DNA from 4 places in the Deinococcus peraridilitoris DSM 19664 genome. Region 1 is predicted to be linked to each of the others. Evidence: riboswitches for the same ligand, from Rfam matches in the RefSeq annotation. Region 1 holds a riboswitch; each other region holds the start of a gene.
The links. Region 1 has a riboswitch for cyclic di-GMP ahead of DEIPE_RS00365 (PadR family transcriptional regulator). Riboswitches for the same ligand answer to the same signal wherever they lie in the genome.
Positions count from the first base shown of each region.

Region 2: linked by a shared signal. The riboswitch ahead of DEIPE_RS20595 (hypothetical protein) and the one ahead of DEIPE_RS00365 (PadR family transcriptional regulator) in region 1 are both predicted to bind cyclic di-GMP.
Region 3: linked by a shared signal. The riboswitch ahead of DEIPE_RS24585 (hypothetical protein) and the one ahead of DEIPE_RS00365 (PadR family transcriptional regulator) in region 1 are both predicted to bind cyclic di-GMP.
Region 4: linked by a shared signal. The riboswitch ahead of DEIPE_RS01320 (HD-GYP domain-containing protein) and the one ahead of DEIPE_RS00365 (PadR family transcriptional regulator) in region 1 are both predicted to bind cyclic di-GMP.

Region 1 covers NC_019793.1:95,477-102,583, reverse strand. Annotated here, with positions in the region: gene xdhB (xanthine dehydrogenase molybdopterin binding subunit) at 1-453, opposite strand, end outside; gene DEIPE_RS00385 (xanthine dehydrogenase small subunit) at 450-1,856, opposite strand; gene uraD (2-oxo-4-hydroxy-4-carboxy-5-ureidoimidazoline decarboxylase) at 1,994-2,530, shown strand; gene pucL (factor-independent urate hydroxylase) at 2,527-3,399, shown strand; gene uraH (hydroxyisourate hydrolase) at 3,426-3,764, shown strand; gene DEIPE_RS00365 (PadR family transcriptional regulator) at 3,816-4,142, opposite strand; cyclic di-GMP riboswitch class I at 4,152-4,226, opposite strand; gene DEIPE_RS00360 (type IV pilus twitching motility protein PilT) at 4,796-5,881, shown strand; gene DEIPE_RS00355 (Gfo/Idh/MocA family protein) at 6,009-7,004, opposite strand.
Region 2 covers NC_019789.1:386,711-393,817, forward strand. Annotated here, with positions in the region: gene DEIPE_RS20585 (EAL domain-containing protein) at 1-1,578, opposite strand, end outside; gene DEIPE_RS22770 (S8 family peptidase) at 1,630-2,703, opposite strand; gene DEIPE_RS20595 (hypothetical protein) at 2,712-3,242, opposite strand; cyclic di-GMP riboswitch class II at 3,320-3,404, opposite strand; gene DEIPE_RS20600 (sensor histidine kinase) at 3,598-4,095, shown strand; gene DEIPE_RS20605 (GGDEF domain-containing protein) at 4,238-5,131, opposite strand; gene DEIPE_RS20610 (bifunctional diguanylate cyclase/phosphodiesterase) at 5,167-7,107, opposite strand, start outside.
Region 3 covers NC_019793.1:1,306,833-1,313,939, forward strand. Annotated here, with positions in the region: gene DEIPE_RS06270 (S8 family serine peptidase) at 1-477, opposite strand, end outside; gene DEIPE_RS06275 (MDR family oxidoreductase) at 631-1,635, opposite strand; gene DEIPE_RS22035 (GGDEF domain-containing protein) at 1,789-3,549, opposite strand; gene DEIPE_RS24585 (hypothetical protein) at 3,959-4,603, opposite strand; cyclic di-GMP riboswitch class II at 4,607-4,690, opposite strand; gene DEIPE_RS06290 (hypothetical protein) at 5,466-6,119, shown strand; gene DEIPE_RS06295 (cytochrome P450) at 6,179-7,107, opposite strand, start outside.
Region 4 covers NC_019793.1:303,289-310,395, forward strand. Annotated here, with positions in the region: gene DEIPE_RS01305 (MFS transporter) at 1-656, opposite strand, end outside; gene rnhA (ribonuclease HI) at 969-1,427, opposite strand; gene DEIPE_RS01315 (hypothetical protein) at 1,757-2,416, shown strand; cyclic di-GMP riboswitch class II at 2,685-2,767, shown strand; gene DEIPE_RS01320 (HD-GYP domain-containing protein) at 2,846-3,454, shown strand; gene DEIPE_RS01325 (response regulator) at 3,482-3,913, opposite strand; gene DEIPE_RS21880 (ATP-binding protein) at 4,210-5,811, shown strand; gene DEIPE_RS01335 (DUF4870 domain-containing protein) at 5,867-6,286, shown strand; gene DEIPE_RS01340 (SRPBCC family protein) at 6,458-6,985, shown strand.

The DNA.
Region 1 (7,107 bases):
GCGTCTGAGGTGCAGCGCCGTGCCCTGAAAGGACTGTTGCTCGACTGCATCCTGCAGCGTCAGCACCGCGCCCAACGCTTCGTATTCGACCCGCACCAGGTTCGCGCCGTGCCGCGCCGCGTCAAGGGTTTCACCCAGCACCCAGCAGACCGGGTGGCCCCAGTACTGCACTTCATCCGGAAAGAGCGGCTCGTCGTGCTTGACTCCCGCGTCGTTTACGCCCGGCACGTCCTGCGCGCTCAGCACCCGCACCACGCCGGGCACCTCATAAGCGGGCGTCGGATCAAGCCGCACGATACGCGCGCGTGCATACAGCGACTGCACCGGCCAGGCGTGCAGGGTTCCCGCGTGCCGGATGCCGAGGTCATCGGTGTAGAGTGCCTGCCCGGTAACGTGCAGCTCGGCGCTTTCGTGCACCAGTGCCGCCCCGACGCCACTCGGCCTGCCGCTCACCCCTCCACCTCCACCCGTTGATCGGTCGTCTGCTCGTAGAATTTCAGCAGAAGCTGCTCCAACATGGCTTTGCGGTATGCCTCGCTGGCCCGCAGGTCTCCCAGCGGGGTGCCTTCGCAGCTCATCAGACGCGCGGCGTCACGGACCGTCTGCTCGTTCCAGGGTTGGCCGTTCAGGAAAGCTTCGGTGGCTGCCGCGCGCAGCGGTGTGGCTGCCACGCCGCCCAAACCGATCCGGATGCGGCGCACCGCCCCGCCGTCGAGGTCGAGCGCGAAGGCCGCCGCGACGCTGCTGATGTCGTCGAGCCGCCGCTTGGTGACTTTGTAGAACCGCGCGTGCATCGGGTGGGGAAGGGGAACGCGCACCGCGCGAATCAGCTCACCGTGTTGCAGCACCGTCTCGCGGTAGCGCACGAAGAAGTCCTTCAGCGCCACCGTGCGTTCTCGCGCAGCACTCTGCAGGACCACCGAGGCGTTCAGGGCCAGCAGCACCGGAGCGCTGTCTCCGATGGGGGAGGCCGTACCCAGATTGCCGCCCAGGGTGGCTCGGTTTCGAATCAGGCGCGAGGCGAACTGCGGTGTCCAGTCGTGCAGCAGGGGAAGCCTGCCGTTCAGCTGGCTTTCGATTTCTGAGAGCGTCAGGGCTGCTCCGATCTCGACGTACTCTGGAGTCCAGTGCACGGCCCGCAGTTCCTCGTGGTGGTCGATCGCCAGGGTCAGCGGAGCGCGCGCGTGGCGCAGGTTGACATCGACACTCCAGTCGGTTCCTCCGGCGAGCAGTTTCGCGCTTGGGTTCTCGGCCAGCACGGCGAGGGTCTGCGGCAACGTCTCACAGCGGCGCAGTTCACCGTGTTCGCTTGTCAGCACCGTGGGACACGTGAGAGGAGCGCCTTGTGCCAACCGGAGGGACCATTGGTCGTGCTCGTCAGGCTGGCCCAGCGCCCGTGCCGCGTCGCGGATGGGCCGGTAGCCGGTGCAGCGGCACAGGTTGCCGCTCAGTGCCTCCAGATCGAAGGCTGAGCGCTCATCACGGTAGTACTCGGCAGCCATGCTCATGACAAAACCCGGGGTGCAGTAGCCGCACTGCGAGCCGCCCCGCTCAGCGAGGCTCTTCTGTACCGGGTGCAGCCTTCCTGGAGTGCCCAAGCCCTCGACGGTGACGACTTCCTGCCCGTTCAAGGCGCCGACGAGCAGCAGGCAGCTGTTGGTCGCCACGTACTGTGCCTGGCCCCGAGCGTCCGCGCGGACCAGCAGCACGGCACACGCGCCGCACTCGCCTTCCGCGCAGCCTTCCTTGCTGCCGGTAAGTCCTTCCAGGCGCAACCATTCGAGTAGGGTGGTGTGTGCGTGAACCTGGCCCACCTCGCGGTGCTGGCCGTTCAGGGTGAGGGTAAGTCTTTCCACGTCGTCCTCCCGCAGGTATCGAGCGCAACCGTGTCTGGCCGGTTTTGTGGTCCTGATACTCTACAGTCAAGTGCTTTCCATGTGCGAACGCAAGTCCACCCACCGTGGGCACTTCAGTTCAGAACGGAGCTTCGTCGATGCAGCTGCCTGACCTCAATGCCCTGGACCGCGCCGAGTTTGTGGCGTATTTCGGTCGCGTACTCGAACATTCCCCGCGCTACGCCGAGCGTGTCTGGCAGGCGCGGCCTTTCCATAGGCTGGAGTCTTTGCAAGACGCCTTCAAAGAGGCCATCGTGCAAAGTGACCCTGGTGAGCAGCTGGCCCTGATCCGCGCGCACCCGGACCTGGCCGGCAAGGTCGCCCTGGCCGGTCAATTGACTGCAGAATCGAGCCGCGAGCAATCTTCGGTCGGGCTCGACCGGCTCACACCCGAGGAGTACGCGCGCTTCGAGCGCGTCAACACGGCGTATCACGAGAAGTTCGCGATGCCCTTTGTCATCTGCGTGCGCGAGCACACCAAGGAGTCGATTCTCGACGCGGCCGAGCGGCGGCTGCATCACCTGCCTCACGAGGAAATCGCAGAGGCCCTCGTCGAAATTTCCAAGATTGCCGGCTTGCGACTGGCAGATCTCGTTCAGGCCACGGCGGAAGTCACCGTGGGGAGGAAAGTGTGACCGAGTCAAGCACCGGCGTCAGAACCAGAATCGTTTTGGGACAGAACAATTACGGCAAGTCCGACGTGCGGCTCTTCAAGGTTTTTCGGGAAGGTGAGCGGCACGACATCCGGGACGTTCGTGTGGACGTCGCGCTTACCGGCGACTTCGAAGCGGCGCACACGCGCGGGGATAACAGTGCGCTGCTGGCGACGGACACCATGCGAAATACGGTCTACGCCCTGGCAAAAGAGCAGTTGACGGGCAGCGTCGAGGAGTTTGGAAAGCGTTTGGTTCGTCATTTCGTCAAGGCGGGTCCGACCGTTGCTTCTGCCCGCATCACCTTCACCCAGCATTGCTGGGAGCGCATCAAGGTGCAGGGGCAGGAGCACGGCCACGCGTTCTCACGACAGGTCCCCAAGCACACGGCGGTCGTCGAGGGAGATGGACGGCAGTTCAAGGTCACCTCGGGTATCGATGAGCTGTACGTGCTGAAAACCACCCGTTCCGGCTGGGAAGGTTTTCTGCGCGAGCAGTTCACGGCACTGCCCGAAACGAACGACCGCATCATGGCGACCGTGGTCACTGCCCGGTGGGAATACAACACCGACGAGCTTGATTACGACGCCGTGTGGAGCGAAGTCTATCAGCAGATTCTGGAGACCTTCACCGATCATTACAGCCCGTCCGTGCAGTTCACGCTGCACCAGATGGGACAGGCAGTACTGACGCGCTGCCCGGTCATCGAGCGCATCCATTTTTCTTTTCCCAACAAACACCACGTCCCGTACAACCTCGAACGCTTCGGAATACAGAATGACAACGAGATCTTTCACGTGGATCCCGAGCCTTACGGCCTCATCGAGGGCTGGGTGGAGCGCGCACGGTGAGCGGAGCGGGCAGACTCACCACCCACGTGCTCGATACTGCCCGGGGCGTGCCGGCCGCTGGGGTCAAAATCGAACTGTATGCCGTGATCGATGAGCAGCGTTCCTGGCTCAAAACCGTCGTGACCAATGCGGACGGCCGCACCGACGAACCGCTGATTTTCGGGGGATCGCTGGAAACGGGACAGTACGAACTGGTGTTTCACGTGGGCGACTATTTTGGTGAACAGGGCGGGTTGGCCGGTCGCACCACGGTGCCCTTTCTGAATCAGGTGCCGGTGCGTTTTGGCGTCGCTGACCAGTCGGGGCATTACCACGTACCGCTTCTCGTCTCACCCTGGTCGTACAGCACCTACCGGGGAAGCTGAGCGCGTCGCTCCGCTGCACGAAGCAGGATCACCGATCCTGCCGGGACCAATTCAGGCACTCTCGAGGGCGAGTTTTCCTTGGTGGGTCAGGTGGTACTTCGCCCGTTCGATGCCGCCTGGCAGACGGCAGACACGCTTCAGGATCAGCCCGGCGTCGACCATTGCGCACAGGATGGGGAACAGGTCCCCGCGTTTGAACCTGAACTGGGGGCCAAGCTGGCGTTGCAGGTACTCGATGCTGGTCAGCAGCTCGAGCCCGGTCAGGGCGTCGTGACCGAGCAACTCCAGGACGGCGAACTCGACGTCCCCTATGACCACTGTGGTTCCAGTGTGCACAGCAGGAATGACCGGCGTGACAGGAGCAGGGTAGTGGAACATGCTTATCCTTTCGGCGGCCCAGCCAGCCACGTGGGCTCTGGAGCTTTGCGTCACCACTTCACAGTGGTTTTGCCATGGTCGATCTGAGACAGCGCTTGTCCGAGCCTGAGCGTACATGAAGTTGTATGTGAGTGCGATTAAATTCTTCACGGTGTCACGGGCCGTTGCTTATGACGGGCCGACAGAATTCTGTAAGGGCCGGTGTGGCAGCGTGACGCATGGCACTGACCAACGAAGAGCGACGGAAAGTCCGCGAGCTGGTGTGGCTTCTGGCCCACGAGGGCCGCTTGACAGACGGCAGGCTTTTCCGGTGCAGGCCGGCCACAGAGCAGTCGAGGTCTGCTCACAATGCTGCTGCGTACGCGCGTTCTTCAGCACCTCGCATCTGCAACTGACGCGCGTTAAGTCAATGACACCCGAGGTCGGGAAGCCATCGGGTGCAGCGCCATGAACGCGTCCGGGTGGCCGTAAGACTTCTGTGAGGTGCGTTGCGCTAGCAAAGAGAAGCCGCGCGGCGTGCCGGACATCAAGGTTTCACTTTTCGCGGTCGGCGCAAAGAGCAGCGGTTGAGGCTCTGTATCGCTCCGGAGCCCGGCCACCACCGTTCGGCACTATCATCCCTGTTTCGCGAGCCCTTCGCCCGGAGATCTTACATGGCCAGTTTCGACGATCTGCTCACTTACTTTGTCAACATCAAAGCCAGCGACATCCACCTGCGGGCGGGCGCGCCGCCCATGGGCCGCATCAACGGTGAAATCAAACGCATCGGCAGCAAAATGCTGTCTCCGGCCGACCTCGAAAAAATGTGCCGTGCCATCATGAAACGCCCCGGAATGTTCGAGGAATTTGCTGCGCGACGCGAAGCTGACTTCGCATATGGCCTGCCCGAAGTGGCCCGCTTTCGGGTCAATGCCATGTACCAGCGTGACTCGATTGCACTGATCATGCGAATTCAGGAACACCGGCCCAATCTGCCCACCTTTGAAGACCTCGGCCTGCCCAGTGGGATTTTCGGAGAGCTTTCCAGCAAGGAGCGGGGTCTGATCCTCGTAACAGGGCCGACGGGCAGCGGAAAGACGACGACGCTCGCTTCGATGCTCGACCATATCAACGCCACTTCGGCCAGTACGGTCGTCACCATCGAAGATCCCATCGAGATTCTTCACAAGGACAAGCAGGCGACCTTTTACCAGCGTGAGATTGGCACGGACACCCTGGACTTCAAGTTGGCCTTGCGCGCCGCGATGCGCCAGGATCCGGATGTCATTTTGATCGGTGAGATGCGCGACAAGGAAACCGTCGAGGCGGCCCTCAGTGCCGCGCAGACCGGTCACCTGGTGTTTTCGACCCTGCACACGCTGGACGCGCCGCGCACCGTGACGCGAATCCTGGATTTTTTCGCACCGCACGAGCGCGACCAGATTCGCAAGGGCCTCTCGGAATCACTGGTGGGCGTCATTAGCCAGCGGCTGCTGCCACGCAAAGGGGGAGGCCGCGTGCTGGGCCTGGAACTCATGATCGGCACCGCCACCGTGCGTGACTGCATTGCCGACGAGGACAAGTTCGCCAACCTCAAGGAAGCCATTCAGGACGGCTTTGAACAGTACGGTATGCACACCTTCGACCAGCACCTCGCCCGCCTGGTCAAAGAGGACGCGATGACCCCTGAAGACGCCATTCAGGCCGCGACCACCCCCACGGATCTCAAGATGATGCTGATGCGAAACGCCGTGTACTGAGCGCCCAGTGCGCGTGGGGCGCCGACGTCGATACGACGTCGGCGCTTTTGCTGTTTTCGGCGGCTCAGTCGGGTGGACCTCTGCCTGGTGGACTGAGCGCGCACTGACTTGACCGCGGCGAGCGGGTTTACTCCGGACCGACCACGATCCAGCTGCCTGTGGCAGAAGCCTGCTCCCAGGCTTCCTGCAGGCACTGCAAGCGCAGGCCCACCCCGAACCCGGGAAGGTCGGCTTCGCGGCCATGAATGGCCGCCGCCAGGTGATCGAGCAGCTTGCCCTGGGTCGTGTCGGCTTCGAGGGCCAGCGCCTTCGGGATGTCCTGGTCCGCCGAGTACACCGGCTGGGTCCAGCGTTCCAGGCCCAGCGTGCCGTTGGCTCCGTACACCGTCAGTGCCACGGTCTCGGGCCGCTGAACATGACACAGCAAACTCACGCCTACCCGCAGTCCCGATTCGAGCTCCAGCACGCCGTGCGCGCTTTCCTCGCTGCTCACGCCGTCGACGGGGTAGACCACGTCGGCACGCAGACGCGCGACCCGCCCGAGGCTGCGTTCGATCACCTCGAACAGGTGGGGCGTGCACTCACGGATCGGGCCGCCCTGCTCGCGCCGACCGATCCAGGGATTCATCTGCCATGCGCGAGGCCATTCGGGAAACACCAGGGTGAGGTCCGCGCGGCGCAGATCACCGAGGGTGCCGCTGTGCAGACGCTCGGCGAAGACGCGCACGCCGGGCGAATGGTAGAGCGGAAGCTGCATGGCGTGCACCCTGCCTGCCGCGCGCGCTGCGCCCAGCATGGCCCGCGCTTCCTCGGTGCTCACCGCCAGCGGCTTTTCGCACAGCACGTGCTTGCCGCTTTTCAGGGCGGCCAGGGTCAGGTCGAAGTGCGCGCTCGGCGGTACGGCGATGTACACCAGATCGACGTCTGAGGCGAGCAGCTCCGTCGAAGTCGCGCAGGCCACCGCGCCTGTCTCGCGCGCTGCTTCCTCGCTTCGTGCGGCGTCCGAGTCGTGCAGGTGCGTGACCTGAAAAGCGTCATGAGCCTGAAATTCGCGCAACAGGCGCCCGCCGATGGCGCCGAGTCCGATGATGCCAACGCGAATAGTAGAGTCAGTGTGGTTCATGTACTCCGCACAATACCGGACGCCCGCACCAAGACGCGGATACGTCTTTGTCGTACGGAAGCGTCAGGCTGTCCGCCGCTTCCCCAAGAGAAAGGGGAGACCA
Region 2 (7,107 bases), on a different replicon from region 1:
GTACATGGCCTTATCGGCCTGCTCGAACAGCGCTTCGTACGTCAGGGCGTCATCGGGGTACACCGCGAAACCCACGCTGGGCCGTACGTGGAGTTCATGCCCTGACAGCGCGAAGACCGGCTCGAATGCTCGAAGGACGCGTCGCGCGACGCTCAGCACCGTTTGTGGCCGGTCAGCGTCACGAATCAGCAGCACAAACTCGTCCCCGCCCATGCGGGCGACGGTGTCCTGCCCGTTCATGACGACTTCCAGGCGACGCGCGACTTCCACGAGGAGCTGGTCGCCGATGTGGTGACCGAAGGTGTCGTTGATCTGCTTGAACTTATTCAGGTCGATGACACCCAGAGCGAGTTGGGTGCCTTGCTGCACGGCGAGCTCGAGCGCGACACGAAACCGGTCGGCCAGCAGCAGGCGGTTGGGCAGGCCGGTCAAGGGGTCGTACAACGCTTGCCGTTCAAGCTCGCGGAGTCTCGCGGTCGCTTCGCGTTCCAGCTCTTCTTTGGCAAGACGTTGCGCGTCGTACTTCTGATGTTGCGCTTCCAGTTCAGCCTTGGCGCGCTCGAGTTCATACTGGGTGGTGAGTTGACGGGTCTGGCGGTACGCTTCCGCAGTCAGAACGTCTGAGTCGACCTGGTTGGCGCGGCGAGAAACAGCGAGCGCCAGGCTTGGTTGGTCGAGCCGTTCGAGGGCGTCGGTCAGCAGGTGCAGGATTCGGCCGAGGGTACGATTGCGTCCACTTTCCTCCGCGAGTTGTACGCCTTCTTCCAGCACCTGCCTGGCCAGCTCGGGTGTATCGCATTGCAGGTGCGTTTCAGCTTGGCTGAGGATGATCTCGAGCAGGGTGTCCGTGTCGTTGTGTTCACGCGCGAAGCGCATCGCCTGCGCGAAGGCATCCAGAGCGGATGCACGGTCGTGACGATCACGGTGCAGTAACCCGAGCGGATGCAACGCGATCGCCGGGAATACACCCTCACCTCCTGCGCACTCCAGGGCGTGACGCAGAAGCTGCTCGGCGTGATCGTAGTGCCCCTGGCGGCGCCGGAAGTCTCCGTAGTTGGCGCATAAGATCACCTCTCCGATACGCTGCTGGGACTCACGCGCGAGACGCAGGGCCGTCTGATAATGCTCTTCTGCCGACCCGGTTTGTTCGAGGGCATCGTACACTCGCGCGAGATTTGCGGCGAGCATGGAGGCGCGCTTGCGGTCACTTTGCTCATCGATAATGCCGAGTGCTTTCAGCAGATAATCCAGAGCGAAGTTGTACTGGCCGAGGTCGGTGTAAAGAGCGCCGAGGTTGCACAGAATGGCCGCTTCGCCGTTCAGGTCGTGCGTTTCGCGGCGCAATTCAAGCGCTTCACGCAGGTGAAAAAGAGCGGCGTGACTGTCGCCGTGCGCATGCTCAATTCGGGCCATGCCATTCAAGGCTTTGGCCAACAAAGCGCGATCACGCGTATCACGCGCGATACTGGCAGCCTGCTCGAACAACAGCATGGCACGCTGATCGTCCAGACCGCATTGCGACAGGGCTTCTTCCAGGATGGTGTGGCCAGCGTAAGGTGTAGGCAGGCGATTGGACATAGACACCCTGACAGGAGCGTGGCGTGCCACGCTCCTGTCTTCTTGAAACTTTTATTTTGGCTGAGCCATCAGGTTTGCGACGTCCAGACGGCCTTGTTGACTGCTGCTCTTCAACGTTTCGCTCAAGCGGCTCGCGTTTGCGCCCTCTGCAAGCGCGAGGGCGACCGCGCCACTCACCAAGGGCGTGCTGAAGCTCGTTCCGGAGGCGTTCACGAGACGCTGGCCAGGGTAAGCAGTGGTCATGTTCACACCGGGAGCGACGACTTCACTGCCGGCATTGCTCCAGCTCACGGCGTTTCCAGCTTGATCGACTGCACCGACGCTGAGCGACATCCGACCAGCGGCATCCGGGTTCCCCATATGCCAGGCGGGTGATTGTGGCTTGGACTCGCCTGCGTTCCCACTCGCGCCGAGCACAATCACGCCTTGTTCGGTCGCACTGACGATGGCGTCACGCACACCGCCCGTCGAGGTGCTGGTCCCGAGGCTCAGATTGATGACCCGCGCGCCTTGCGCGGCCGCGTCACGAATGGCTTGCGCGACGGCCTTGTCAAGGCCACTCCCATCCGGGGAGAGGACACGCATGGGCAGGATCGTCGCGGCTGGCGCGACTTGACGGATGAGGCCGGCGACGGCGCTACCATGACCATAAGCCAGGTCGTGGTCTCCCCCCTCCTCACGCGCACCCTGGCGATTGTTTATGTAGTCATGGCCAGGAAGGAGGGCGCCTTTGAGCATGGGATGCTCGAAGTCCACGCCCGTGTCGATGACCGCGACAATCACCCCTTGCCCCATCTTGGACGCGAGGTCCTGAATGCGGTCAAGTCCGATGAGCTTGAAGGCAGCGCTGTTTTCCGGGGCCGGTTGAAAGGTGCCGTCAGCCCACCAACGCGAACCGTCCGCCCACCAACGGGTGCCGTCGGCCCACCAGCGCGAGCCGTCCGCCCACCAGCGCGAGCCGTCGGCCCACCATCGGGAACCGTCCGCGATGAATACCCGAGTATCGCCCAACGCGACGCTTTGAATCTGAATGGGGGTTGAAGGAGAACCAGCCGGGAAGCCAGCGTATTGTCCGCATGCGGCGAGGCTGAGGAACAGGGGAATGAGTACGGCGCGGTTGCGCATGAAGCTCCTTAGTCAGCCGCGTGCTTGACAGCGGCCGTGCTGGTGTAGGTAGCGATGTGCTCGAGGATGGAGGTGAAGTTATCTGCCTTGAAGGAGAACGTTCGTGCATGGGCAGGCGAACCTTCCGGAGCAATCTGTACGCGGAAGTGGTCATCCTGGCGCAGGATGCGGGTCATACTGCCGCTGTGCTCGATGGTATTCCAGGTGGTTTGAAATGCAGGGCAGCAACTCATCAGCTTCCTGAACAGCCACCGGTCGTAAATACTCAGTTCGCCGTTATGACCGACCGGCATGATGAATGTGACGGCCCATCCGCCCAGCGCGGCGTTGCGGTACTGGGTGGAGATATGCTCCGCCTTGCTGCGCGCGTCATGCATGATCCAATCAAGTGTCTGCGTCAAGGTGTTGTGGTCCTCGAACTGCCACTTTTCTTCATCGCTTTCAATGCTGATGCTGCTCGTGGTGAGGGCGCCCGTCCGTTCGATCGTGACCGTCAGCGGAATGCCCTGGTCGTTGTCCGTGCGGGTAATTCGTTGCACGGTGCCTCCTGTTGACTCTGGCAAAGGCCGCTTCCAGGGAAGACGGCAGCGGTGCTCTCCGGGGTAAGGCGGAAAGCGTGACTAATAGCCGGTCGCACCACTGGCTCCACGCGTCCCAGGTGCCCGTGTACAGGACGACGCTTCAAAGCTTCTATCAGTCAGAGAGTCACTCTGTCCTGATGACTTCAGCATAACAAACCGTGATTTCGTTGTAAATGTGAGATGGAAGTTAGAAGACTGGACGGTCCGAGCCTGTGGGCTTCCTGAGGTGCACCTGTTGTTCCTCTACGGGGTTCAGAACTCCGAGAATAACCGGCAGTGCTTCAGGAGTTGCTTCCAGGTTCTGACCTTGCACATGCGAGGGGCGAGCAAACTGGAGGCAAGGAAGGGAAAGCGACGAAGAACCTGGACTGTCGACGTCGACGAAGCCGTTGTGCTGGCCGTTCTGCGGAGCGAAGTCAGCGTTGCCCAAGCCGCACGGCGGCGTGGCGTCAGCGAGCGCCTCCCGGTGGTGAAGGGTGACCCGCTGCTGTGGTGTCAGTCGTTCGAAAATCTGCTGTCCAACGCGGTGAAGTACACCTCGAAACGAGAAATCGCTTGTATCGGGATTCAGGCAGAAGTGAAGGGTGAAAGCGTCGTTTTTTCGGTGACGGATAACGGTGCGGGCTTCGATCCGCGCTTTCAGAAACGGCTTTTTGATGTGTTTCAACGCTTGCATCGCAAGGATCAGTTCCGGGGAGCCGGGGTGGGACTCGCAACGGTACGGCGGATGGTGGAGCGTCATCATGGCCGCATCTGGGCAGAAGGGCGCCTGGGTGAGCGGGCCACGTTTTACCTGCAACTCCCCAGATAACGCCTCGCAGCACATCCTCTGCCGGACAGCAGGTCATTCAGCCTGACCTGTCCGAAAGAGAAGAACGGGAGTCTGCAGGTCTGCTTTTCTACTTGGTGCCCAGCAGTAAGCTCGCGACCCCATACTTTGCCGTCCTTGAGCCTCAGCGGCAATCCTGGATGACGAAGCGGTTCTTGCCTTGATGCTTGGCGTCGTACATCGCCCGGTCGGCACTCGAGAGCACTTCCACGGCGCTCACGCCTTTTGATGGCACCACAAAACCCAGGCTCGCTCCAACCCGCACCTGCAGTCCTTTGAGGCTGAAGGGTCGTTCAAGCGCCTGCAACGCCCGCTTCGCGACGGCTTCCACCACCGAGCAGTCCTCCAGTTCCCGTAACAGCAGCACGAATTCGTCTCCCGCCAGGCGAGCGACCAGGTCTCCCTTGCGCACACTTTCGCGTAAGCGGATGGCCACATGACGCAGTAATTCATCCCCCGCTTCATGGCCCAACGAGTCGTTGACGCGCTTGAAGTCATCCAGGTCAGCGAATCCCACCGCGAATGGCGAAGAAGCAGAGTGTTGGATGGCGAGCTGCAACGCCTCCAGGAACGACGCGCGGCTCCCGAGTCCGGTGAGGTCATCCGTCTGGATTTTCTTCTCCAGGGCCCGCTGGAGGCGCACCCGGTCCGTCACGTCAGTCTGTACACCCACGAAGTGCGTCACACGCCCCTGCTCGTCATGGATTGGGGCCAGGTTGAGGGCATTCCAGAAAGGCGTGCCGTCCCGGCGGTAATTCAGAATCACGACGTCCAGGGAAAGGCCAGCACACAGCGCCTCACGCATTTGTGTACGCGTGTACGCGTCCGTACCGGGGCCTTGCAGGAAGCGGCAGTTGCGTCCCAGGATTTCACTGGCCGGGTAGCCGGTGAGCGTTTCGAAAGCCGGGTTGCAGTAGAGGATGGGAAAGTCACCGTCCGCCTGGGTGACGATGAGGCCGTTGGTCGCGGCATGTACGGCGCGCGTGAGTATCTGCGAGAAGTCGGTGGGGGTGTGCATGCTCCTCCTCTGCTCAGGTTAGCTGCCGCGTTCGTTCAGGGCCTTGAAAGCACCTGCTCGTGACGTTCAGTCAGCCAGTGAAGTAAAGCTTCGCCGGTCATGGCGCGCGCGTACAGCCAGCCTTGCAGGTAATCCACCCCAGCATCTCGCAGGAAACTGGCTTGCTTCTCGGTTTCCACGCCTTCAGCGACAACCTGTAAGTTCAACGCCCGCGCGAGACCCACCATGGTCCTGACGATCATGGCGTCCGTACCAGTCGGGTTCTCTCCAACGTCCTGCACGAACGAGCGGTCGATCTTGAGGGTCTGCACGGGAAACCGCTTGAAGTACGCCAGGTTCGAATGACCTGTGCCGAAATCGTCCACTGCGAGGCGTACACCGAGTTTCCGCAGGCCTTGCATGGTCAGGGCGGCATCCTCAGCACTCATGATGCTGCTTTCCGTGATTTCCAGCTCCAGCAGACTGGGATCGAGCCCTGCTGCTTCGAGGGCAGCCCGGATACTCCCGAGCAGGTGCGGACTGCTGAACTGCCGGGCGCTGAGGTTCACCTGTCCCCGCAAGCCTGGAGTGCTGACTTGCAGCGCCTTCAGCTCCCGGCAGGTTTCGTGCAGCACCCACTCACCGATCGACATGATCAAGCCGGACTCTTCGGCCAGGGGAATAAAGGTCGCCGGGGACACACTGCCGTACCGCGGGTGCTGCCAGCGCAGCAGGGCTTCAACGCTGTACGGTCGCGCGTCCCCGGCGTGCACGATCGGCTGGAAGTGTACGCTGAGTTCCTGGCGTTCCAGCGCGCGGTGCAAGGCATTACGCAGACTCAGGGTGCGGCGGTCGGGGAGGCTGGGGCCAGTCGTGAAGCGTGTCCAGCCGAGGTTGTCACGCTTGGCGCGTTGCATGGCCGCGTTCGCGAGGCTCAGCAACGCTTCGGGATTGAGCGAGTCACCTGGGAAGAGCGCCCAGCCGGCGCTGGCTGTGACGAACAGTTCCTCACCTTCCACGACGAATGGCGTATGAAAGACTTCCCGGGCGGTTTGAGCCAGGGAGGCCAACGCGCCGTCCCCGGAGAGTTGCGGGGCGAGCAGCACGAACTCGTCGGCGCTGACGCGACCGACCGTGCAGTTCACGGGAAGCGCTGTCTGCAGACGCGCGCTGATCTGTCGCAGGACTTCATCTCCTCCGGCTTGCCCGAGTGCTTCGTTGACACGTTTGAACTGATCGACATCCAGCAGGCCAACCGCGACGAACTCACCGGTTCGTACTGCGGTCCTCAGCGCGTGCCCGAGGAGCTCGTGAATCATGGTGCGGTTCGGCAGGCCGGTCAGTGGGTCGTGGAGTGCCTGACGGCGCGTGGCTTTTTGTGCTTCATCACGTTCGATCAGCAGCGACGTCAGTTGCGCTGCGTCCTGCAGGACCTCCACTTCGGCGGGCGTGGGGGTACACGCTGCGGGTGCGTACACGGCGAAGGTGCCGAGCACTGCCCCGGTTTGATCGAGGACGGGCATGCTCCAGCAGGCCATGAGTCCGCAGGTGCGCGCGCCATCACGGTACGGCAGCCACTTCGGGTCGGTCATGATGTCGGGGGTGATGGTGAGCTTTTTGCTGCTGGCCGCCGCGCCACAGGATCCGACGTTCGGACCCGCTTCGATGCCTTCGATGGCCGCCAGATACGCGGCAGGCAGGCTGGACGGGGCACCGTTGAAGAGTCGTCCGTCACGCAGGCGCATGATGGCGGCCGTCTTGCCGGGCAGCTGGTTTTCGATCATTTGGAGCACGGCGTGCAGAACGCCGGGCAGTGGCGCGGTCGCAATCGCCATTTCGAGGATGACGCGGCGGTCCTGCTCGAGGGTTTCACGGCGGCGTTGCTCGGTCAGGTCGCGGATGGTGAAGAGTTGTCCCTGCTGGCGGGCGTCCGGAGCGAGGATGTTTGTGATGGTCAGGGCGACGTGGCGTTCGCTGCCATCACGCAAGCGATGCGT
Region 3 (7,107 bases), 1.2 Mb from region 1:
CACGTAGGCGGCGTCCTGCACGTTCGGTCCCGACCGCAGCGTGCTGAGCGAAGCGCCGTTCGTGCGAACCGCCACACCGTTGAGGGTGAGGGTGTAGTCGCGCACCACCGACGCGCCGGGCGCGACCCGCGAGAGATAGGCACGGAAAGCGGCATGCTCGTTGCGCAGGAAGTTCTCGTAGGCACGCACCGCTCCGCTGTTCGGGTCGAGCTTGCGGCCGCGCTCGGGTTTGGTGCGTTCCAGATTGCCCTGGCCACCTTCGTACTGGGCAGCCGGAGGGCTCTTGAAGGTGATGATGGCGTAATCACGGCTGACTTCCGGGCCACGCATCACCTCGGTGAAGTCATGCGAGGCAGACGCCGAACCCGCCGCGCCCGCAGCGGATACCCGCTCCTGTGAAGCGTTCTGGTTGGTGTTGCCGCAAGCGGCAAGCAGCAGGGAAAGGCTGAGGACGGCCGAGTAGGACCAGTTCTTCATGCAAACTCCTTACTCCCGGACCACCTTCCGACATTGCGGAAAGCGCCGTCGCATTGTGCTTTGATATGAACTATATGAAAGTCCGCTGGAGACAGCGTGTGCTGAGGCAATGAAAAAGTTAATCTACCGTTGGGTTCTTTGTCCTGCCTGCCTTCAGGCGCGTGGCAAAATGACCGTGCGTCCCCGCACCCGACCCTCCAGAATCTCGCGCGCCAGTCGTGGCACCTCGCTCAGTGGTTGCTCGGTTACGCCTTCTTGAAGCAGCACGCCCGGCAGTTCACCGGCCAGGCGGTGCCAGGCTTCCTGACGCTTCTCGGCGGGGCACATCACGCTGTCGATGCCCAGCAGACTCGCGCCACGCAGAATGAATGGCAGCACGCTGGTCGGCAATTCGCTGGAACGCGCCAGGCCGCAGGCCGTGGCGCTCGCGCCGTACCGAAGGCTCGCCAGCACCCCGGCGAGCACGTCGCCGCCCACGCTGTCCACGGCCCCGGCCCAGCGTTCGCGTTCCAGCGGGCGCCGCGCGAGCAGTTCCTCGCGGCCGATCACCGTGTGGGCACCGAGGCGCCGCAGATAATCCTGTTCCTGGGCGCGGCCCGTGGACGCCACGACCGTGTAACCGCGCGCTGCCAGCAGGGCCACCGCGACGCTGCCCACCCCGCCTGCGGCGCCGGTCACGACCACTTCTCCCGCACCGGGTGTCAGGCCGCGCTCCTCAAGGGCCATCACGCACAGCATGGCGGTCAGCCCGGCTGTACCGACGGCCATGGCGTCACGAGCACTGAAGCGCTCCGGAATGCGAATCAGCCAGTCGGCAGGCACGCGGGCCAGTTCGGCATAACCGCCCCAATGGCGCTCGCCCATGCCCCAGCCGGTTACCAGCACCCGCTCGCCCTGCTGATGGCGTTCGTCGCTCGACTCCAGCACCGTGCCGGCCAGATCGATACCAGGAACCATCGGATAGCTGCGGACCACGCCGGGGCGGCCCAGCACTGCCAGGCCGTCCTTGTAGTTCAGGCTGGAAGCCTCCACGGCCACGAGCACGTCACCTTCGGGCAGCTCAGAAGTGGGAAGGTCATCACGCAGGCTGGCCTGAACGGTACCGTCCTGCTGCGAGAGAATCAGTGCCCGAAACGCATCTGGAACAGCAGTTGTCATAAGGCTGATCAAACCACATCTGCACAGGCGCCGCCAAAGGTACCCATGAAGTTTTCGGGCCTGCACACGTGGCGTTGCTCCCAGCCTCGATGGCCTGCTGCTCACGTTCGTGTTTGGTATGAGGGCAGAACGCACACGCGCTGAGGCTCAGCCTCAGTTCTCTGCTTCATCTTCCCCAGAGACACTCAACTCTACCCGGTTGCGTCCCAAAGTCTTGGCGCGGTACAAGACCTCGTCGGCCCGAGCGAGCAAAGCTTCTCCGCCCTCTCCAGGCTGACGCTTCGCCACGCCAAGACTGATTGTCAGCACAAGCGAGCGTCCATCCACCTGAAAAGGCTGCCCGCTCACCCGCTGCCGCAAACGCTCCGCGATCATCAGCGCACCGTCCAGATCACATTGCGGCAGGATCACCGCGAATTCCTCTCCACCAAAACGGCAGGCCACGTCCACTGACCGCAGGGCCTGCCCGAGGCGCTGCGCCAGCTCCTGCAACACCATGTTGCCGGCCAGATGACCATACGTGTCGTTGAGCACCTTGAAGTGATCAATGTCGAGCAGCACGACCGACAGTGCTGCCTGCTCCGGATCATGCTGGGCTTCGTCGATACGCCGTTGAAGTTCACTGCCAAACGCTCCGAAGTTCAGGAGGCCTGTCAGGGCGTCGCGCCGCACCGCTTCATCCAGCGTACTGATGTCTTTCTGCAATTCGCGGTTCAACGCCTCGATCTGGCTTTTCTGGCCTTCGACGACCTCATACAACTGCGCGCTGGTAATCACCGTCCCCACGAAAGATGCCAGCAGTTCGATCAGCTCCTGGTCCTTGGCATCCGGCACCTGCACTCGAGACAGGCTCATCAACGACAGGATTCCGACGGCCCGACCATGTTCGCGAATCGGCGTGTGCAGGATCGTCCGGATTTCGGGCACAGCCTCAAGCACTGCCCGATCGGCGGGGGTCATGGGGAGGTGGCGCACCGCGTCAGCGTCGGCGATCAGCAGGGGGGTATTCTGCAACAAGGCGTACACGCTGGCGCCGTACGTGATGTCGAGTGGTGCGGGTTCACGGATCAGGCCGAGCAGGCGTTGCCGCAGTTCCTCGTGACCAGGGTCACGGATACTGACCTGCCGGATGACCAGACCCACCCCGTCCTCGACGAGCCCCAGGACCGCGAGATCAAAGTGATAGGCAGGCAGCAGCTGCTCCAGGGTCACTTCGAAGATGCGCTGCACGGACGTCAGCGCATTGATTTCCGTAATGAAGCGCAGCAAATAGGCGTGTTTTTCCAACGCGGCTTCCACGGCGGCCTGGTCCTGCTTGAGTTCACCGAGCAGCAGGGCGTGCCGCAACGGCGCGTTGTACAGCTCCAGATGCTCTTCAAGCACCTGCAGCTGCTGTCGTTCGATGCGGCCGTGCTGTCTGAAACCGTTGATCACACCGATCACCCCGTCGGCGTAGGGAATTGGAATGGCCGCCAGGGAAGTCGCCTGCCACCACTCGAAACCCTGACGCAAACGGGAGTCACTCTGATCGATGTCTTCGAGGTGAATCACTACGGTTTGCGCTTCACGGTAGGCCCGGGCGATGGGCGTTGGTTCCTCCACGCTGAAACGGTGATCTTTGAGCAAAGCCTGCATTCCGGCAAAACTGGCCGGCAAGTAAACTTGGCGGCAAATCAGCCCGCCGCTTTTGACGTCATGAAAGGTGATCAGATAAGCGTCGAACAGGCCAAGACGCTGGAGTGTGTCGTCGAGCAGGCTGAGCAGCCGCTGCAGGTCCAACGTGCGGCTGAGTTGATACAGCACCTGTCCCCGCTGACGTTCACGGCTCAGTTCGTCGTGCAGATCACGAATCAGTTGATTGCGCTGCGCGAGTTCCAGGCGCAAGGTCTCCAGCTCGGTCTGGCAGCCGGTCATCGCAGACAGTTCCTGTCCCGGATGTTGGCGCCCTGGCTCATGCGCCGCATTCTGCAACGGAGCTTCTCACAGAATACTTACATTCTCGCTTGATATAGTCCGAGGTTCCCACAGCGAGGTCTCTCAAATTACGACGAGAATCGAGGCGCCTGAGGTCGGCGCGTAACGCCCGGCACACTGCAGGTCGCTGCGGGAGCCTGTTGCCCCGGAAAATCAACCTGCCAGCCCCAGGGCCGTAGCAGCGTCGGCTTATGGCCGCCACGAAACCACCGCGCCAAAAGCTCCTATTCTCAGCCTGGTGGGCAAAGGAGCGGGCGGCCCGTGGGATGCCAAGCGGAACTTTTCGAGATGTAAACGGGATATAAAAACGCTCTTCCTCGGTACCCGAGGAAGAGCGCAGAAGAGGAGTTTAACGACGAGGAGCGGTCACGGGCGCAGCGCCGGCAGGACCCTTTGCTTTGCCGGCCGCTTCGGTCGCGGTGCTGATTCCGGCGCTGGACTTGTCCGCGCCGGTTGCCGCGTTCTCGTTGGTCAGGCCGTTCGCTGAAGCGCCCGCACCGGTCACGGTCGGCTTGCCGGTGGTTTCGGGCTTGCCGGTGGTGCTGGGCTTCACGCTCGCCGCTTTGACTTCGGCCTCAGCCTTTGCCTTGGCGGCGGCTTCCTGCTTGGCCTTGGCGTCTGCAGCGCGCACCGCGGCGGCGGCACGGTTCACGGCTGCCACCAGGGGCAGCTTCAGCGTCTGGCCTTGCGCATTGGTCTGGGCGACGAAGATCATGCCGCTGCTGGTGACTTTGCCGGCCAGGGCGTAGGTGGTTTCACCCACGACAACGCTGGTGGCGCTGCTGAGCTCCGCGCCTTCTTCGAGGGTGATGGTGCCATCCACGTTGACGGTGCCGACCAGGTTGCCCTCTGCGTCAACAAGGGTGATAACGCTGCCGGACGCCACAAGGTGCGCGAGGCTGCTGTTGGTGCTGGTCGCCGTTTCGGTAGTCTGCGCGCTGGCAGCGCCGAAAGCAAGGACGAGGGCGGCGGTAATCGTAACGAGTTTACGCATGTTGATTCTCCTGGTCGGTCTCACCATTCGCTCGCCGTCTTCCGGGTGACCGGGTAAGGAAGACAGGTCGTTGCGTTCAGGAGGGCGGGGCAGGCGGAGTGAAAAAATGAGCCTGCGCGGGTGTGGGTTGCAGTCGTGCTGAGCTGCCAGCCCATCCACGAACGCTCTCAGTATGCTCTCACTCGTCTGACATCTTTCTGACGGGAGCCCAAGGGAACTTAATCACCCATGTGACGGCGATGTCGTGAAAACGCTATTCAGGCGCAGGGATGGCCACCACCCCTTTCCCATGTCAGAAAGACGTGAAACGTAAAGTCTTATGGCGGCCTTCATGGTAGGTGACAAGTCCTGACTTGAGACACCACGGCAGGCAGCTGATAACTCCATTTTCTTACGCAATTCAACGGCGAAATCGATAAGGACAACCATGCCCAAATCCACCCACACGCTGCTCTCCTGCGGACCGCTGCCCTGACCGCCTGCAGTGGAGGGACGTCCGCGGTACGTCCTCTCTGTCGTCTAGAAACATCTACAGCAGGGTGTACCTGACCAACACTGCGAGCCCTGCCGCCGTCTCATGGTCAGTTGGGGCGTAGGTGAGCGCTCCCGACCTCGTTCAGACCGTGAGCGGCGTCAACCTGACCCTCCCGGTCCAGACGTCGCCTGAGCTTGCTGTCAGGGCAGGCTTCGGCGGACAACCGCTTTAGACTCATCCAGTCCGGCGTGTCGGAATGTTAATGTTTCCTTCAGGCATCTCATGCCTGAACGCGTGTAACCGCACCTCGGAGGCGAGGACCTTCACCCACTTATCCGGTCACCTGGGGTGAAGCGAGCCAATGGTGAGACCGCACGAGGAGACAACATGATCACTTTTCACAAAACCAGCCTGCTTTGGGCCGCCCTTCCCCTACTCGCCAGCTGCGGCGCGATCGTCGGATCGTTTGTTCCCCCACAGACGGTGAGCAATCCTGCCAACCTCGACGGGGCACAGCTGAGCAGCTCCAGCGCCCTGCAGCCGGCAGCCGTGCGGGGCAGCATCGAGTATGACACCAGCAAAACCAGCCCGCCTTCTCCTTTTGCCGACCTGAAGTACCCGAGTGACGTTCCCTTCGGGATGCGGCCGCACGCCATGAAGCTGCAGGTCAGCCTGACCAGGGCCATCGTGACAGGCACCTGCGCCTTTCCCGAGAACGTCAAGCTGACCGTGCAGAGCTTCAGCGCGGCCGTTTCTGACGCTTCCGGCCAGGCCATTCTGAGCGGCCAGCCGAACCTGACGGTGACCCTCACCAAAACGTCCTCGGGGCTGGCTTCGGCCTCCTACGCTGTCAGCCAGCACACCCTGTCAGTCAGTGCGGACCGCGCCGCCACCGATCAGGCCATCAACATCTTGACGTCCGGCGGCCAGAACCATGCCAGCGCAGGCGCGCAGATTCTGGCCGACAAGGACGAGCTGGCCGGTTGCTCGATTCAATTCACGCTTGGCGGAACCTCGATCACGCTGTCCAATTTCTCCTGAACAGGCGGTAAGACTGAAACGAAACACTGCGGGCACAGCCCGCAGTGTTTCGTTTCAGCTCAGCGCCACTCGGACAGGCGCATCCTCAGACCGCCCTTGGGCCGCAGGGTGATCGAGGGCTCAAAGCGTGGGGGCGCGAGCAGCCGCAGACGGAAACCGGGGGCCAGGGTGGCCAGCAGCAACGCCGCTTCCATCTGCGCGAAGGCCTGACCGATGCACACCCGTGGCCCCCCACCAAACGGGAAGTAGGCGTAGCGGGGCAGCGAACGCTCGAAATCACGCGGCAGCCAGCGCTCCGGGAGAAAATCGTCAGGCCGCTCCCAGAAACGCGCGTCGCGGTGCGTGACGTACTGGCTCATGATGATGGGCGCGCCGGCGGGCAGCCTGTAGCCACCCACTTCCCAGGCTTCGCGGGCCACACGGCGTACCGACCAGGCAGGCGGATACAGGCGCAGCGTTTCCTTGATGACTGCCGAGAGGTAAGGCAGGCGCGGCAAATCTCCCAGGCAAGGCAAGGCTCCACGCAGCACGTCATGGAGTTCGGCCTGTAAGCGGGATTCGGCGCCCGGATGCGAGGCGAGCAGCGTGAACGCCCAGGACAGGGTGTTGGCCGTCGTTTCGTGCCCGGCTGAGATCAGGGTCTTGACTTCGTCGAGAAGCTGCCCGTGGGGCATGGGAAGGCCCGCGTCGTCGCGGGCGGCGAGCAGCATCGAGAGCAGGTCGCCGCTGTCCGGAGGCGTCAGGTCACTGTCGCGGCGTTCGGTGATGACCTGCCCGATCACCTGATCGAGGTCGTGGATGGCTCCGGTGGCGCGCGCAAAGGAACGCCGCGACAGGGGCGGCACAAAGCGCGGCAGGCCGCGCAGCATTCGTTCGTATTCGCGCAGGACCGTGTCGACGGAGGCACTGATGGTTCGGGTCGCCTGTGCGCCGCGTTCGGCGCTGAACAACGTCTTGTTCACGATGTCGAGGGTGAGGCGCATCATGT
Region 4 (7,107 bases), 210 kb from region 1:
ATCTGCAGACGCGTCAGTACCAGGCCGGAAAACAGAAAGGTCAGCGTGTCCAGCAAGAACACCAGCGCGATGCCGCCCGTCAGCCATCCCGGAAGTACGAGCCCTCCCTGCAACAGCAGCGCCGGCAAGGCGAGGATAAAGGCCGCCAGCCCAGGGGCCAGCAGACCGGAGAGCGACCACATCGTCTGCATCATGCCGTTGGCGCGCGGAAGCTGCGCCGAAGGAACCAGCATGACATAGCTGGTGTCAAAAGACGCGCCGTGGTAGGAGTGCAACAGCGACAGCAGCACCACCAGTGGAACGAGTGCGTACAGCGTCAAGGTGCCGGTCATGGCCAGCGAAGCGAGCACCAGACAGACAAGCGAGCTGCCCAGGTCACACCCGAGCATCGTGCGGCGTCGGTCATGGCGATCTGCCCAGGCGCCGGCGAGCGGGGCGCCCAGCACGGCGGGCAGTGCGCCGGCAAGCGCCACGACCGACAGGGCAAGGGCCAGTTCGGGCTTTTGCTCGGGGCGGGCGTACAGTGTCTGGGCGAGGTAGATGGAGATTGCAAAGTACGTCAGCGCGCTGCCCACCACGGACAACGACTGCGTGGCCCACAGGACGACAAAGGTTCGCCAGCCGTTTCGCGGCGCCCGGACAGGTACTGAAGGCATACTTGAGCATAGAACTTCACACCCGGCTTTCCTTGCGCCTTTTGGCGGAGGACATGGGGGCGCGACCTCCGAAGTGGCAGCCCGATCAGAAAAAGGGTTGTGGCAAAGTGCAGGAAGCGCAGCCCGGCTGAGCAGCGCGCCGTCTTCCGGGCAGGCCAGGGACGTGGGCAACCCGGACATGGGCAAAACGGGTCCGAAACGCATGAAAGCGTTTGCGTCGTTTTGCAGTTCGGTACTGGACACACTGGCTCACCGCACTGACGGCGCGCCAAAAGCACCGGTGGATCGGGTGATCAATCCCTGGCCCACGCTTCAGGATCGGGCAAGCTTTTTTCGTTCGGCCACGGCGAGCTGGTCGACACGTTCATTCTCGCCATGCCCGGCGTGGCCACGTACCCACACAAACGTCAGGCTGTGACGCCGCGCCTCATCTATCAGGGCTTCCCACAGGTCCTGATTCTTGACGCTGTCCTTGCCAGCGGTTTTCCAGCCATTGCGCTGCCACTTGAGGATCCAGCCGTCTGTGAACGCTTTGCGCAGATACTGACTGTCGGTCACCACGCGCACGTTGCAGGGCCGCTTGAGCGCCCGCAAGCCTTCCAGCAGTGCGGTCAGCTCCATCCGGTTGTTGGTGGTCTCGCGTTGCGCTCCTGACAGTATCAGCTCTTTTCCCCGGTAGTTGAGAATCACGGCCCAGCCGCCCAGGCCCGCCTGGGTATCACACGCCCCATCACCGTAGAGATCGACCTCTTCACCCATGACTGGTTCCATCGGCTGAATGCATCCTTTGAGCGGCAGCTGATCTCGTACACTGGATGGCCGGGCTTGTTTCGGACGGTAAGATTGGGACATGTTTACCTCGCTCGCGACACTGTAGAGCATCAAGACCACGGTCGCAGTTGTGGTAGCACTTCGGGCGTGCCGCTGTCTGCCTCACCGTTGACTTCAAGCACGCCCTGAACGGGTTTTTGGTGAGAAATTACCCGTGAGTTTCGGGCCAAGGGAAGACAAAGGGAACCTTAGCACTCGGTGGCTACCCGGCACATGATGAGGATTTTTTGTGCAGCGATGATGAAGTCACTTCAGGACAGGTGACCAACATGAAACGACTTGCCTTCATCCCCAGCGTCCTCGCCCTCACCCTCGTCGCCTGCGGCACCACCTCGCCAAGCACCGCACAAAGCGCCACCGCCAGCGGCACCACCACTTCACAGACGAGCAGCCAGCCTGCCAGCAACGCCGGGCAGGCGGAGCAGAAAACCGGGCAGCAGGCTGAGCAGAAGGCCGAGCAGCCCACGCCAAAGGACGCGAAGGAAGTCAAAAAACCTGCAGACAAGGCGCCACTTGCGAAATCGAGGTTGGACGGTGTGACGGGCACCTGGACCTACAAGTTCGAGAACACCGATTACACGTTCCCGTTCGAAGGACGCATCCAGTGGAAGAAACCGGTCACCAAAAACGCCGTCACCACGCTCGTCGGTACGCGCTTTGTGTGCAACGGTTCCACCACCTGCCGGGAAAATGGCAGTGTCACCCTCATTGATGACGGCAAGTCGCTGCGTGTCGAGATGATCGAGGAATCGGAACTCTGCCCACCTTACCCTTCAGATGACTGCGAGCGCGTCACCGGTATGTGGATGGAAGGTCAAGCCGAGTCGTCGAACGCCACTGCGGGCATGACCAGCATCAAGGGAACTGGAAATCTGTATACCCGCCATCCGCAGATTGAAGTGCCGTTCGAACTGCGCAGCGCCAAATAAAACAATCATATAAAGAACGATTTTCCCGAAAGACCCGGTCACTCCTGACCGGGTCTTTCGGGTTGCGGAGATCACACCTGGTTCATCAGGCCAGTGGAGCGTTCGGAGTCTTCCTGTGGTCTGGTTCACTCCATGGGAACACGCGCCCATTTTGAGAATGAAGATGCCGTCCCCGCATAAAGTGACGCAAGGCAGTACCTTGCAATACTCCCTGCCCCCGCAAAAAGTTGGCTTGTAAGAGCCTTGTTGGAAACGGTTCGGTACTCTGATGTCATCCGGGGCTGTGAATCACGCGGTGCAACCGGGCACCTGCCGCGTGAGGAGCCAGTGGTGCGACCGATCGGACGGGCAGCAAAGCGCTGCAACGATTGGAGAGCCCACTTGAAGGATTCGCTTCACAGTCATCCCACTTCTGGGATGTGCCTTTCGATGTCGGCCAAGAGCGGCTTTTCAGACGAGCTCGACCGGGCGCTGAACGGGTTGATTCGCCAGCTCTGGGCCCACGACCCTGACACTGCCCAGCATGCCAGCGCGGTCACAGCGCTCGGTCAGGCAGTCGGCCGGCACTTGGACCTGGCACCCGGTGACGCCGAGGCCCTGGAATTGGGGGCCCAACTGCACGACATCGGCAAACTGCTGATTCCGGAAGAGGTGCTGCGCAAGCGGGAGCCCCTCTCGGAGCTGGAATGGCAGGTCATGCGCGCCCACTGCGAATACGGCCACCGGTTGGCTTCCTCTCTGCCGCAGGTTCCGGCGGGGGTGCTCGAGGTCGTGCTCTTTCACCACGAGCGCTGGAACGGTACGGGTTATCCTGTTGGCCGGCGCGGCCGGGACACTCCATTTCTTGCCCGAGTTCTGGCGGTGTGCGACGTCTATGACGCCCTCACCGGCGAGCGGGCATACAAGCTTCCCTGGACCAGCGCGCGGACGCTCGCGTACCTGCGCGAGAACGCAGCCATCCTGTTTGATCCCACCGCCGTCGAAGCGCTGGAGTCTCTGTGCCGCGAGCGCGAACACGCTCTGTTCAAAGCCGAGTGACGCCGGCCGTACCAGAGAACTGCCGTTTCAGTGGCCGTCGAGCCAGCGGGCCTTAAGAGATTCGATCAGGGTCACGAACATGCCAAAATCGTTTGGCTTGACCAGATAATCGTCGGCGCCCAAGGCGGCGCAGGCCTCGCGATCTGCTGGTGCATTCGAAGTTGTGAACACCACCATGGGAATATTGCGCAGCGTGGCGTCCTGCTTGACACGCCGCAACACGTCCAGGCCATTCATCCGGGGCATGTGCAGATCGAGCAGGACCAGCCGGGGTGCTTCGTCTGCACGGCCCCGGTACCTGCCCTGTCGGTACAGGTAGTCCAGCGCGTCCTGACCGTCGAATGCGACTGCTGGCTCGCCGACCAGGTCACCCACTTCGAAAGCCGTGCGCGCAAGCTCGACATCGAAGACATTGTCCTCGACGAGCAGGATGCGGGGAATCGGCAGGGTGTCGGTCATAGGGAGACGTGAAATACGCTTCATTCAATCTTAACAAAATCAAGGTCCGAGCAGATGAAAACGTGCCGAGACTGCCGAAGTGTGGAGACACGGCCCTGCAGAGACGCAGAGCAGGATTCAGGGCGCCTGCGATCGGTGGACAAGTTCACAGTCGACGATGCCTTGAGCTGGCCTTAGGGATCGCCTGTATGCCGCACTGCGGGCGCATTGTTTTGACCTGAATTTGAGGCCCGCCCGTTAAGGTGAAGGCTGTGGTCCCTTTTTCGACTCGCTGACATGTATGAGGGAGACCATCCATGAGTGTCCAGCCCGAATTCCTGCTTCCGTCCACAGCGAGGCGCCTTTTCGATTGTCTCCCAGAGCCCTTCGCGCTGCTCGATCCGGCGCAGGGTGTCCTTTATGCCAACCCGGCCTGGGCGCGCCTACCCGCGCGCGCCGTACGGTCCGGCGCCGACCTCATCGGCTTTGACCTGGCGCAGGACACCTCGCCGCCCCTGATGCAACTGGTACGTCAAGTAGCCCGGCAGGGTGACGGCGCCACGCTCACCGCCGAGGTGACCTGCGACGAGACCTGGTACCAGGCTTTTCTTTTCGTTCACGAACAGTGTGTCGGCCTTCGACTGCTCGACATCACGGCGCACAAAATGCTGAGCGAGCGGGTCACCGTACTGGCACAGCAGCACCAGGACCTGCAGACCGAAGCTGACGCCCTGCAGGCCTTCTCGGCTTTCATCGAGGCCGCCGGCTCAGAGGCCGACTTACGGGTGCTGGCCGCTGCAGCCGTGCAGGTGGTGCACACGGCGCTGCGCGAAACGGACGCCGGGTACTTCGAGCTGCACGATGGAACGTGGCACGCCACCACCCTGTCTGACCAAATCCCGCCGCCCTTGCGGGTGCTGCTCACCACGGGATTGCCCGCAAACAGCCCACTGGCCGCGCTCGTGACCCGCTCGGCAACCCCCTTGCTGCTCGAACACTGGCGCGCGCTCGATGACGCGGTCGCCCAGGCCACGCCGCTGTATGAAGCAGTGGCGTTGGCGCCGATTCAGATTCAGGGAACGCTGCATGGTCTGCTCGCCATCGGACACCGCACGCAGCAGCGTTGGGACACCCGCTCGCGCTCCATCCTGCAGGCCGTCTGGCGCAGCCTGGGTCTGGTGGCCGAGCGGGCGAACACGGCGCAGCGGTTGCTGCGCAAACGCGAAGCACTGGAGGCAGCGAATGCCGAACTCGAAGCCTTCGCCCACTCGGTCTCGCACGACCTGCGGGCGCCCGTGAGGCACGTCCAGGGCTTCGCCAGCCTGGCCAAACATGCACTGGAACAGCAGAATTACGAGGGCGCCCAGCGCTACCTCGGGGTGATCGCCGAATCATCGCGGCGCATGAATCTGCTGATCGACGACCTGCTGCAGTTTTCCAAGTTTGCCGAGCAACCCCTGCGCCAGCAGGAAGTTCAGCTGGCCGCACTGGTCGAGGAAGTACGTGGCATGATCGAGCCGGAAGTGGGCCAGCGCTGCGTGCGCTGGCAGATCGGGGAATTGCCCACGGTGTGGGCGGACCCCAGCCTGTTGCGACAGGTGCTGCTGAACCTGCTGTCCAACGCGGTGAAGTACACCGGCCAGCGTGAGCAGGCAATTATCGACGTGTCTGCGGAGTCCCGGCCCGGCGAGCAGGTGGTGCACGTACGTGACAACGGTGCGGGCTTCGATCCGAAGTATCAGGGGCGGCTGTTCGGGGTATTTCAGCGGCTGCACCGGCAAGAGGAATTCGAAGGTACGGGCGTAGGCCTCGCCACGGTCAAACGCATCATTCACCGCCACACCGGCCGGGTGTGGGCCGAAGGGCGGCCGGGCGAGGGGGCGACCTTTTCCTTTGCGCTGCCCGAGCGCCGGACATAAGCCGCGCCCACACCACGAGGGGAACCCGCCGCCCCCTCGCCTCGTATCCCACGGCATGAACGAGTCCTCCTTCCGGCCCGAGGAAACCGCCCACGGCGCCTGGCCGTCCGATCACATTCCCGCGGATCAGCGCACCCTGGTCGCAGCCCAACACCTGTCTCCCCTGCTGGCCTTCTGGCTGCCCGTGCTGGGCAACGTCATCGGGGCCCTCGTGGCATGGCTGCTGACTCGCGACCGCCACCCGGTGCTGGACGACCAGGGTCGCGAAGTGGTGAATTTCCAGATTTCCATCTCGCTGTACTTTCTGGCCGTGACCGCACTGGTCGTGCTGACGCTCGGCATCGGAATACTGTTGCTGTGGCCGCTGGTACTGGCGCTCTACGCGCTGCAGTTCATCACGATGATTCTGGCCGTCGTCGCTACCATTGACGGACGACCGTACCGCTACCCCTTTTCGATTCGCTTCCTGCGCTGAGCTGTCACCCCGGAGAATTTCCGCAGTCGTTCGTCTGTTCGTCTGTCGGGCACCCAGGGCAGGGCGCGGCGTTCCCGATCGCCCGCTCCAGGCTGGTGTGCACCACCACAGCCTCAGCAAAGTTCAGACGGACTCCCAGCCCGGTTCGGTTTGCCACGCTAAAGTGGACGCATGTCGGTTGCCATCCAGTTCAAGGACACCATTCAGATTCGAGGGCGTGCAGACGTCTTGTTTCGCAGCGTCATGGACCCCAAACGGCGCGCCAAGTGGGACCCCAGCATTCGCACCGGCGCCTATGTGGGTGAGGAACGGCTCGTACAGGGCGCCATGGTGCGCTTCAAGTTGCCGCCAAGAATGCTCGGTCTGACCTTCACCGCCCGGTACGGCTCACTGCAGGCACCTCACCGGGGAGGCTGGGAGAGCGTCAAGCCTTTTGGTCCGCTGGAGCGTTTTGCGCAGGGCTGGGTATTCAAATCCATTCCTGGAGGCACTGAGGTGACGCTCAGTGTCAACGCCAAGGTGCGCTTTGGCTTCATCGCCAAAGCCGTCGAGCGGATGCTGCGCTCGGCTTCAGCACAGACCCTGATCGAACTGCAGCGACAAGTCGACGCAGCCGGAGCCCAGCTGGTGCTGGATACCGCGCGTGACATGGCCAAGCAGCAACGCGAAGCGCGCAAGAAGGGCAAGAAGAAGAACTGACGGGCCGCCCTGGCCTCGACAGCAATCCTCCTCCCGATCACAGTGCACCCCGTTCATGGGGTGCATTTTTCGTGTCACGACGCCATGCCTTTGGCTTTTGTTTAATCGGCCTCACCTCACCC